DNA from 2 places in the Albidovulum salinarum genome. Region 1 is predicted to be linked to the other one. Evidence: riboswitches for the same ligand, from Rfam matches in the RefSeq annotation. Region 1 holds a riboswitch; the other holds the start of a gene.
What was found. A riboswitch is a leader RNA that binds a small molecule or an ion and turns the genes downstream of it on or off. The one in region 1 is predicted to bind cobalamin.
Positions count from the first base shown of each region.

Region 2: it holds a riboswitch for cobalamin, as region 1 does, so the genes downstream of both, OEZ60_RS18450 (ABC transporter substrate-binding protein) here and bluB (5,6-dimethylbenzimidazole synthase) in region 1, are expected to answer to the same signal.

Region 1 is NZ_JAOVQO010000008.1:82,958-88,008, forward strand. It holds gene OEZ60_RS09925 (carbonic anhydrase) at 1-578, shown strand, start outside; gene OEZ60_RS09930 (sodium-dependent bicarbonate transport family permease) at 691-1,668, shown strand; gene OEZ60_RS09935 (DUF3240 family protein) at 1,671-1,982, shown strand; gene OEZ60_RS09940 (tetratricopeptide repeat protein) at 2,061-2,684, shown strand; gene bluB (5,6-dimethylbenzimidazole synthase) at 2,701-3,465, opposite strand; cobalamin riboswitch at 3,510-3,691, opposite strand; gene OEZ60_RS09950 (hypothetical protein) at 3,802-4,398, opposite strand; gene OEZ60_RS09955 (aspartate-semialdehyde dehydrogenase) at 4,402-5,051, opposite strand, start outside.
Region 2 is NZ_JAOVQO010000020.1:6,084-11,134, reverse strand. It holds gene OEZ60_RS18460 (ABC transporter ATP-binding protein) at 1-92, opposite strand, end outside; gene OEZ60_RS18455 (FecCD family ABC transporter permease) at 89-1,144, opposite strand; gene OEZ60_RS18450 (ABC transporter substrate-binding protein) at 1,141-2,154, opposite strand; cobalamin riboswitch at 2,315-2,530, opposite strand; gene OEZ60_RS18445 (hypothetical protein) at 2,609-3,361, opposite strand; gene OEZ60_RS18440 (Lon protease family protein) at 3,358-5,051, opposite strand, start outside.

The DNA of each region.
Region 1 (5,051 bases):
CTGAGAACCGCGCCTGGTACCGCCGTCTTGCCGATGAAGGCCAGCGCCCGCGCGCGATGGTCATCTCGTGCTGCGACAGCCGCGTGCATGTCACCTCGATCTTCGGCGCCGACCAGGGCGAGTTCTTCATCCACCGCAACATCGCCAACCTGGTGCCGCCCTACAATCCGGACGGCGAATATCACGGCACCTCGGCCGCGGTGGAATACGCGGTCACGACGCTCAAGGTCGCCCATGTCATCATCGTCGGCCATTCGCTCTGCGGCGGCGTCAAGGGCTGCCATGACATGTGCACCGGCCACGCGCCCGCCCTCGAGGAGAAGTCGAGCTTCGTCGGCCGCTGGATGGACATCCTGCGCCCGGGTTACGAGCGGGTGAAGGACCTGCCCGAGACCGAGCGCCTGCGCGCCCTCGAAAAGGAGGCGGTGCTGGTCAGCCTCGAGAACTTGATGACTTTCCCCTTCGTGCGCTCCGCGGTCGAGGGGGGCGAGATGACGCTGCACGGTCTCTGGAACGACATCGGCGAAGGCGGGTTGGAGCAATACGACCCCACCACCCACAAGTTCGTGCCGATCTGACATTTGAGAGCTGAAGAGCGCGGCCGGACTTTATTTCGAAGCGGCCGCGCCCTGCCCCTTGTTTTGGCCGCCGGCCCGGCTATCTACGCCCGAACTCAAAGCGGGGGTGACGGTGGACGCGATTCTTTCGGTCATGGGACAAAACCTGCTGTCCCCGATCATCCTGAGCTTCGCGCTCGGCCTTGCCGCGGCGCTCGCGCGCTCCAGCCTCTCGGTGCCCGAGGCTGCTGCCAAGGCGCTGTCGATCTACCTTCTCTTCGCGATCGGCTTCAAGGGCGGCGCCAGCGTCGCCGCGCACGGGCTCGACGCGCGGCTCGCGCTCGCGCTCGTCGCCGGCATCGGCCTCAGCTTCGCGATCCCGGTCGTGGCCTTCACGCTCCTGCGCAGCCTGACCCGGATGTCGCGCGTCGATGCCGCCGCGGTGGCGGGCCACTACGGCTCGATCTCGATCGTCACCTTCGTCTCGGCGACCGCGATCCTGACCAGCCGCGCCATCGACTACGAGGGCTACATGGTCGCCGTCGCCGCCGCGATGGAGGCACCGGCCATCGTCGCGGCGCTCTGGCTCGCCGCGCGCGGCGGCTCCGGCGTGAAGATGGATGCCGAGCTCTGGCGCGAGGTGATGTTGAACGGCTCGATCGTGCTTCTGATCGGCGCCTTCCTCATCGGCGCGGTGACCGGCGAGCGCGGCCTCGCGGAGATCGAGAGCTTCATCGTCTCGCCGTTCAAGGGCGTGCTCTGCCTCTTCCTTCTCGACATGGGGCTCGTCGCCGGGCGCGGGCTGAAGCAGTCGCGCGGGCTTCTCTCGGCCGGCGCGGTCGTCTTCGCCGGGCTCATGCCGATGATCGGCGCGGCGATGGCGTTGCCGGTGGCGCTGATGCTCGGCTTCTCGGCCGGCGGCACGGCACTGATGATGACGCTGGCGGCCTCGGCCTCCTACATCGCGGTGCCGGCCGCGATGCGGGTGGCCTTGCCGGAGGCCAATCCCTCGATCTACCTGACGCTCTCGCTCGGCGTCACCTTCCCCTTCAACCTCTCGCTTGGCATCCCGCTCTATGTCGCGGTGGCCGGGCTTTTCGCCGGAGGCTGACCATGCAGACCCATCAGGCCAAGCGCGTCGAGATAATCATCGAGGCCCCGCTCGAACACCGGCTGACAGACGCCATCGTCGCGGCCGGTGTCACCGGCTTCACGATCCTGCCGGTGCTCGGCGGCTCCGGCCGCTCCGGGCAATGGAGCCGCGACGGCCAGGTCTCGCTCGCGGGCGGCATGGTCGCCGTGGTCTGCATCGTCCGTCCCGAGCGGGTGGACACGCTCCTCGACGCCGCCTTCAAGGTGGTCGAGCGCCATATCGGCGTCGTTTCCGTCTCCGACTGCGAAGTGCTGCGCGCCGAGCGGTTCTGAGCCGTTCCCGGTCCCCGCATCGTGACCGCGCGTGTTTGCGCGTCATGGTAGGCTGGGTCGCGACAGGAGGCTCTTGCCATGCATGGATCGCGCCCCGCGCTCCTCGCGGCCGGCATTGCGCTGGCCATGATCCTGCCGCCCGCACCGGCCATCGGCGGACACGGCTTCGGATATGACTACGGCGTCCATCACCGCTATGAGCGCCGTCAGGCCGCACCGCGCGTTGTTCCGCCGAGCTATTCCCGCGCCCTGTCCCTGTTCCAGCTGCGCGATTACGATGCCACCCGTCGCGAGCTTCGTGCGCTCGTCGAGACCGGGCCGGGCGACGCGGACGCCTGGACCCTGCTCGGCCTCGCGAGCCTGAGGCTGCGCGACTACACCGGGGCCGAGGACTACTACGCCGAGGCGCTGAGGCTCGACCCCGGCCATCGCGGCGCGCTGCAGTATCAGGGCGAACTCTACATCACCCAGCGCCGCTACGAGGCGGCCAAGGCCAATCTCGCGCGGCTCGAGGAGCTTTGCGGCGGCTGCGCGGAGCGGGATGAACTTGACCGCGCGCTGGTCCGCGCCGGCCAGTCCCCCGAAAGCGCGCCGCTGCTCAGGGCGCCTGGCGACGCCGCCGCCGGCGTGCGGCGCCTTGAGTTGCCCGAGGCGCCGAGTGACGGACCAAGGCGCCTCAAGGCACCAGGCGGCGGATCCTGACCCGGCGCCCCGGCCGTCAGGCCAGCCGCTCTGAGAGGAACCGGCCGGCCTCGATGGCCTCCTGATCGGCGCCGAGCCGCTCGGTCAGCGCGCCGTCGGCCCGCGCATTGCCCCAGCGATCGTAATGGACGTGGTCGGTGATCGGCAGTCGCTTGCGCCAGCCCGCCGCCTCGAGTTCCGGCCGCGCATGGAAGCCCCGCACATGACCGACGCAGAGATAGGCAACCGGGATCACGTCCTTCGGCAGGCCGAGCACCCGCTTTAGCGCGCCGTTGTCGAGGATCGAGACCCAGCCGACGCCCAGCCCCTCGGCCCGCGCCGCGAGCCAGAAGTTCTGCACAGCGCAGACCGAGGAGAAGAGGTCCATCATCGGGATATGGGTGCGCCCGATCACCACCGGCCCTGCTCGGCTGCGGTCGCAGGTGATGCAGATGTTGAGGGGCGATTCGAGGATGCCTTCGAGCTTGAGGTTGCGGTAAACTTGGCGCCGGTCCCCCTCGAACATCATCGCCGCCTCGGCATTGGCCTTGGCGAAGAGGTCGTGCACCCGGCCGCGAATCCCGGGCTCGCGCAGGACGAGGAAGTCCCAGGGCTGCATGAAACCCACCGAGGGCGCGTGATGCGCCGCCATCAGCACCCGGCTGAGTCGTTCCGGGTCGACCGCGTCGGGCAGGAAGTCGCCGCGTGTGTCGCGGCGGTTGAGGATGGTGCGGTAGACCGCTTCGCGGGTGGCGGCATCGTAGCTGTCGGGCGGCGTGAGCCCGGTCTTGGTATCGGCCATCGGAGTCCCCTTGGATGGTCCCGCGCAAGCCGCCGTCCGCGCGGCCCGCGCCATCCCTTCCGGCCGGTCTTCTGACTCGGGCTCATTCCGCCCGGACCCCTTCCCGGCCCTACGGCCAGTGGTCATCGTCCGGCAGTCCCCCTCACAGCGCTGGGCACGTCGCGGAATTGCACCGCATTCCCGATTCTCCCGCGCGAAGGCGGGCACCGGAAGGTGGGGCGAACCTTACCCGGTGGCCCGGCGATGTCAGCCGGAAAGCGGGCGCGAATGCTGCCGGCAGGATGAGTGGAATTGACGCATGCCCCGGCCGGGCCGGATCCGAACGCCGGGCCCGGCTCAGAAGGCGCTGCGCAGGCCGACGACGACCCCGTTGGACGAGGCGCCGGGGCCGATGAGACCGTAGCCGTCCGATCGGTGATGCAGGCGCAGGAACACGCTCCGGTCCGCCTCGCGCCCGAGATCATGCGCAAGCTCGAAATGCCAGTAGATCAGGTTCTGAGCCGCTTCGCCGTCGCCGCGCCGCTCTTCGAGCGCCGGCACCTTGGAGGCATGGGAGGGACCGATGCCGAAGGCGAAGCTGTCGATCACCCAAAGGACCGGCCGCTTCGTCTCGAGCCGCGCGACGACCGGCAGGTTGAACTCCCAGTGGTCCTGAAGGTTGAAATGGCGGACCACCTGCGGCTCAAGCCAGAACGACAACTCGCCGACACGAGTTGCGACCGGATTGAAGAGACGGAAATCCGCCGCCACGCCCACGAGGCCCGGCTCTTCGTACCTGGCGTTCCACGGGGTGAAGACCAACTCTTCCCAGGGATTGTCGGTGAGAATGCCGCCGAAGACGCTGATCTCGCGCCGCGTCTCCGCCTGTGCCGGCCGCTCCGCGATCAGGCCCAGCGCAACCAACAGGATCATGGTGCGCAAGGCCAGTCGCATGTGTCACCCCTTCTTCAGGCAGCGGTTCCCGAGCGTCTCGGCAATCTGAACCGCATTCAGCGCCGCGCCCTTGCGCAGGTTGTCCGAGACGCACCAGAGATTCAATCCGTTGTCGATGGTCGAATCCTGGCGGATCCGGCTGATGAAGGTCGCGTAGTCGCCGACGCATTCCACCGGCGTGACGTAGCCGCCCGGCTCGCGCTTGTCGACGACCATGACGCCGGGCGCCTCGCGCAGGATGTCGCGCGCCTCATCCTCGTCGAGAAACTCCTCGAACTCGATGTTCACCGATTCCGAGTGACCGACGAAGACCGGGACGCGGACGCAGGTCGCGGTAACCTTGATCGTCTTGTCGAGGATCTTCTTGGTCTCGGCGACCATCTTCCACTCTTCCTTGGTCTGGCCGTCCTCGAGGAAGACGTCGATATGGGGAATGACGTTGAAGGCGATCTGCTTGGTGAACTTCTTCGGCGCCACTTCCTGGCCCGGCACATAGAGGCCCTTGGTCTGGTCCCAGAGCTCGTCGATGCCATCCTTGCCCGCACCCGACACCGACTGGTAGGTCGAGACGACGACGCGCTTGATCTTCGCGCGGTCATGCAGCGGCTTCAGCGCCACCACCATCTGCGCGGTCGAGCAGTTGGGATTCGCGA
Region 2 (5,051 bases), on a different contig from region 1:
CCGAGCGTCTCGCCCGGTTTGAGGCCCAGCGTGACGCCGGAGAGGAGCCGACGGTTACGGACGGAGAAGCTCAGTTCATGTGCGTCGATCACAGCCGCCGCCCTCCCCTGACAAGGATCGCCGCGAAGGCCGGAGCGCCGACGAGCGCGGTGACGACGCCGATCGGCAGAACCTGGCCCGGAATGACCACGCGCGACAGGATGTCGGCGAGGATCAGGAACACCGCCCCCATGAAGGCCGAGGCGGGGATGAGCCGCCCGTGGCGCGGCCCGACGAGGAAGCGCGCGGCATGGGGGATGACGAGGCCGACGAAGCCGATCGCGCCGACCATCGACACCATCACCGCCGTGATCAGGGCCGAGGAGCCGATCAGCGCCGCCTGCACCCGCCGCACCGGCACGCCGAGCGAGGCGGCGGCTTCCGAGCCGAAGGCGAAGGCATCGAGCGCGCGGGTATGGAGCGCCACGATCAGGACGCCCGCCACCGCAACCGGCACCGCGAGCCAGACATCGGGCCAGCGCACGCCGCCGAGGCTTCCCATGAGCCAGAACATGATGCCGCGCGCCTGGTCGGAATTGGCCGACTTGGCGATGATGAGCGCGGTCAGCGCGTTGAAAAGCTGCGCGCCCGCGATCCCGGCCAGCACGATCTGCGCCGCGCCCGCCGCCCCCGCGCCGCCCCCCGCCGCGCGCGCGAGCAGCGCGACGATGCCGAAGGCGAGGACCGCGCCGATGAAGGCGCCGAAGGACAGGGACAGGAGGCCCGCGCCGAGCCCGGCGATCGTCACCGCCACCGCCCCAGTCGAGGCCCCGGCCGAGATGCCGAGCACGTAAGGATCGGCGAGCGCGTTGCGCAAAAGCGCCTGCAGAACCACGCCCGACACTGCGAGACCGGCACCGCAGGCCGCCGCGACGATCGCCCGCGTCAGCCGGTAGTTCCAGATGATGCCCTCGTCCACCGGATCGAGCGCGTACCCGGCGCCGAGAACCTTGTTGGCCAGCACCTGGAGGACGGTCAGAGGCGGCAGCGCCGTCTCGCCGATCACCACGCCAGCTAGAAGCGCCGCCGCGAGCCCGGCCAGCGCCAGACCGCACGCACCGATGCGGCGGCCCGCGCCGCCCGAACCCGCGACGGCGAGGCTCATTGCGCGAGCCCGTAGGACTCGAGCGCGTCGGCGAGTTCTTCAACGCCGCTCACGCTGCGGATGGTCGCGTCCATCGTCTGGGCGTCCATCACCACGATGCGGCCTTCCTTGACGGCCGTCATCTGGCTCGCCACCGGATCGGTCTTGAGGAACTCGAGCTTCTTCTCGGCGTCGTCGGCCTCGAAGCGGCGGCGGTCCATACTGGCGATGACGATCACGGTCGGGTCGGCCTTGGCCAGCGTCTCCCAGCCGACGGTCGGCCACTCCTCGTCGCTTTCCACGACGTTCCTAAGTCCGAGCTTCTCCATCATGTAGCCCGGCGCGCCCTTCTGGCCGGAGACGAAGGGATCGGCGGCGAGTTCGGTCGAGGAGAACCAGAAGAGCGCCGAGGCGTCCTTGAGGCCGAGCGCCTGTGCCTTTTCGACGGCAGCGGCCTCGCGCGCCATCAGGTCGGCGACGAGCGCCTCGCCATTCGCGGCCACGTCGAAGATCGCGGCGAGTTCGCGAATGCCCTGATGCACGCTCGCGGTCGAGAACATCGCAAGCCGGGTGCCGTCGGCGCCGGTCGAGTTGTCCTTGGCGACGCAGTCGGTGGGCAGGATGTAGGTCGGAATCGCGAGGTCGTGGAACTGCTGGCGCGTGGCAACGATGCCCTCGGGGCCGACGTGCCATTCGTATTGTACCGCGACCAGGCCCGGCTTCTTTGCGACGACGCTCTCGAAGCTCGGGTCGTTGTCGGCGAGCCGCTCGATCCCGGCGTTAAGGTCGGCGAATTCCGGCAGGACCTCGGAGAACCAGACCGAGGTGCCGGCGACCTTGGCGCCGAGGCCGAGCGAATAGAGGATCTCGGTCGCGGCCTGGCCGACGCTCACCGCCGCGCCGGGGGCGGCGTCGAAGCTGATCGTCTCGCCGCAGTTCTCGATGGTGAGCGGGTACTGGGTGGGGCCTTCCGCCGCGACGGCGGCGGTGGAGGACAGGAGCAGGGCCGTCAGGCCGGTGCGCAGGAACATGGGGTCTCCCTCGGGGTCAGGTGGCGACCGGAGGGCAACAGGGGAAGGACCCCGCGCCGCGCATCGCGACGCAAGGATGATGGCCTGCCAAGGCAGCGCCCGGCATGGGACCGCGTCCGGCACAAGTCATCGACACCCTCCCCGGGCAGCCCGCCCGGTCTGGCTACGTTCGTCGATGGCAGGTCTCCTGACTTGCGGGTCCATGCTCGCCCCACCTTCCCGGCCCGTCTTGGGGCCAGTGGTATCCGGGGGTCGCTCGCCGCCTACAGTTGCGGGTGCAGTCACGGCTTCGGCGCCCTTGCGGCTCTTCCTTACCGTGTTCCCTTTTCACCCGGCCGCGCTTGGCTTGGCCGGGACCATCGGCAGCCGTCATGCCCTTTGCTCGGTTGGGCTGTCAAGCTGGTTCCGACCGCTTCCCGCCCCGGAACGACATAGGCTGCCCGAACTTGCGCGCTCAGGTCGAACCGTCCTCATGCGGGGCGGGCGGGATCTGCGTCGTATGGGCGATCGTTGCCGGCGCCCTCCCGGCGCCGATCACCAGCACCGGGCAGCGCGCGGCGTCCAGGAGCCGTCGCAGCGCGTCGGGGCCGCGAAACGGGCCCGCCGCGAGATCCACGATCACCACGGCGGCATTGGTCCGGCCGACCCGGCGCAGGAGCGCCTCCTCGGCCTCCGCCTCCGCGCCGGCCATCGGCCCCATCGTCACGATCCCGGTCCCGAGCGCGGAGGCCAGCGTCTCGCCCAGCGCACGCGCGTCGCTCTCGCTCGCGCCAGTCGGCAGGATCGCGACGACGCTGCCGCGCCGGCGATGGACCGGACGGTGGCCGAGGAGCAGTAGGTCCCAACTCCGCGCCGCCTCCCAGAGACCACTGACAAGCTCGCCCCTGCGCCGCTCGAAGCTCCAGTGGAGCGCGCGGGCCTCGGCCACCCGCGCCAGGCGGGCGCGGAACGCCCGCGCGTCGCTGGCCACGAGAATCCGCATCTGGGCGCTGGAGGGTGCGACCATCAGCATGCCCGAGGAGGTGACGACGCGCTGGCAGTGGAGGCCGGCGACCCCGGCCGCGTCCGGTTCCTCGACCATCACACCGCCGAGATCGGCGGCGACCGCCTCGGCGATGCGTTCGGCGATGGCGATGGCGGTCTCGGCATCGGCGAAGGAGCCCGCGCCGATGAGGATGCGCCGCCGCGTCACGGTCGCCGCGCTCATGGCGCATCCCCCTCGCCGCCCCTGCCCTCCTCGCCGCGGCCGGTGCGGCCGAACCGCCGCCGCGCCTCGGCATATTCGCGCAGCCGCGCCTCGACCCGGCCGTTGACGCTGTCCTCGGGGAAAGCGCCGGTCGCATCCCGGGCGCCCGCCGCCCGCCCGGTGAGGATCGCGATGCCCTCGTCGATCGTCGCGACCGGGATCACCCGGAACCTGCCCGCGCGGGCGGCCTCGACCACATCGTCGCGCAGCATCAGGTGCTCGACGTTCGATTTCGGAATCAGCACGCCCTGCCGCCCGGTCAGCCCGCGCGTCAGGCAGGTTTCGAAGAAGCCCTCGATCTTCTCGTTGACGCCGCCGATCGCCTGCACTTCCCCGGTCTGGTTCACCGATCCCGTCACCGCGAAACCCTGTGCCACCGGAAGCTCCGAGAGTGCCGACAGGAGCGCATAGAGTTCGGCCGAGGAGGCGCTGTCGCCATCCACCCCGCCATAGCTCTGCTCGAAGACGAGGCTCGCGTGGAGCGAGAAAGGCGCGTCGAGCGCGTAGGTGGCGGCGAGGTAGCCCGCGAGGATCAGCACGCCCTTTGAGTGGAGCGGCCCGCCAAGTTCCACCTCGCGCTCGATGTCGATGAGCTTGCCCGCCCCCATCCGGCACCGCGCGGTGATCCGCGACGGCCGCCCGAAGCGGAAATCGCCGAGCCCGATGACCGACAGCCCGTTGACCTGCCCGGCCTTCGCGCCGTCGGTGTCGATCAGGATCGTGCCCCGCGTGACCGCCTCCTGCATCCGGTCCTTCACGCGCGAGGCGCGCCGGTCCTTCTCGCGGACGGCGCGGGCGACGTCCTCGGCCTCGACCCGGGCGCGCCCGGCCCCGCCGGCATAGTGGTCGGCCTCGCGCATCAGATCGGAGAGCGCGCCGAGATGCAGGGTCAGCTTCTTGCTGTCGTCGGCGATCCGGGTCGCCTCGTCGATGATCCGCGCCACGCCCGCCGCCGCGAAGGGCTTCAGCCCGTCCCGCACGGCATGGGCCGCGATCAGCCGGGCGAAGGGCACGACCGTGTCGCCCGTCCGGTCGATCGACTCCTCGAAATCGGCCTGCAGCTTGAAGAGGTCCGCGAAATCGGGATCGAGCATCACCAGGAGCGCATGCAGCACCCGGTCGCCGATCAGCACGACCCGCACCCTGAGGGGGATCGGATCGGGTTGCAGCGAGGTCGTGGAGACCATGCTCAGCCGCTCGGCCATCGAGGTGATCGCGATCGAGCGGTTCTTGAGGCACTGTTTCAGCGCTTCCCAGGCGAAGGGCTCGGTGAGCACGCGGCGCGCGTCGAGCACAAGGTAGCCGCCATTGGCGCGGTGCAGCGCGCCGGGCTTGATCAGGGTGAAATTGGTGATCAGCGCGCCCATCTGCGAAACATGCTCGATCCGCCCGGTGAGGTGATCGAGCGTCGGCAGATCCTCGGCCACGACCGGCGCGCCGCCTGCCTCCGGCCCGTCGCGCGACACCATCACGTTGACGACATAGCGTTCGAAGGGCGGCTCGCGGTGGTACTTGCGGATCGCCTCGGGGAACGGGCCGGACTTGGCATTGGCCTGCGCGGCGAGGAACAGTTCGGCATTGGCGATCATGTCCTTGTGGACGTCGTCGAGATAGGCGCAGGCCGCGGCGATATCGCAGAACTCCGCCTTGA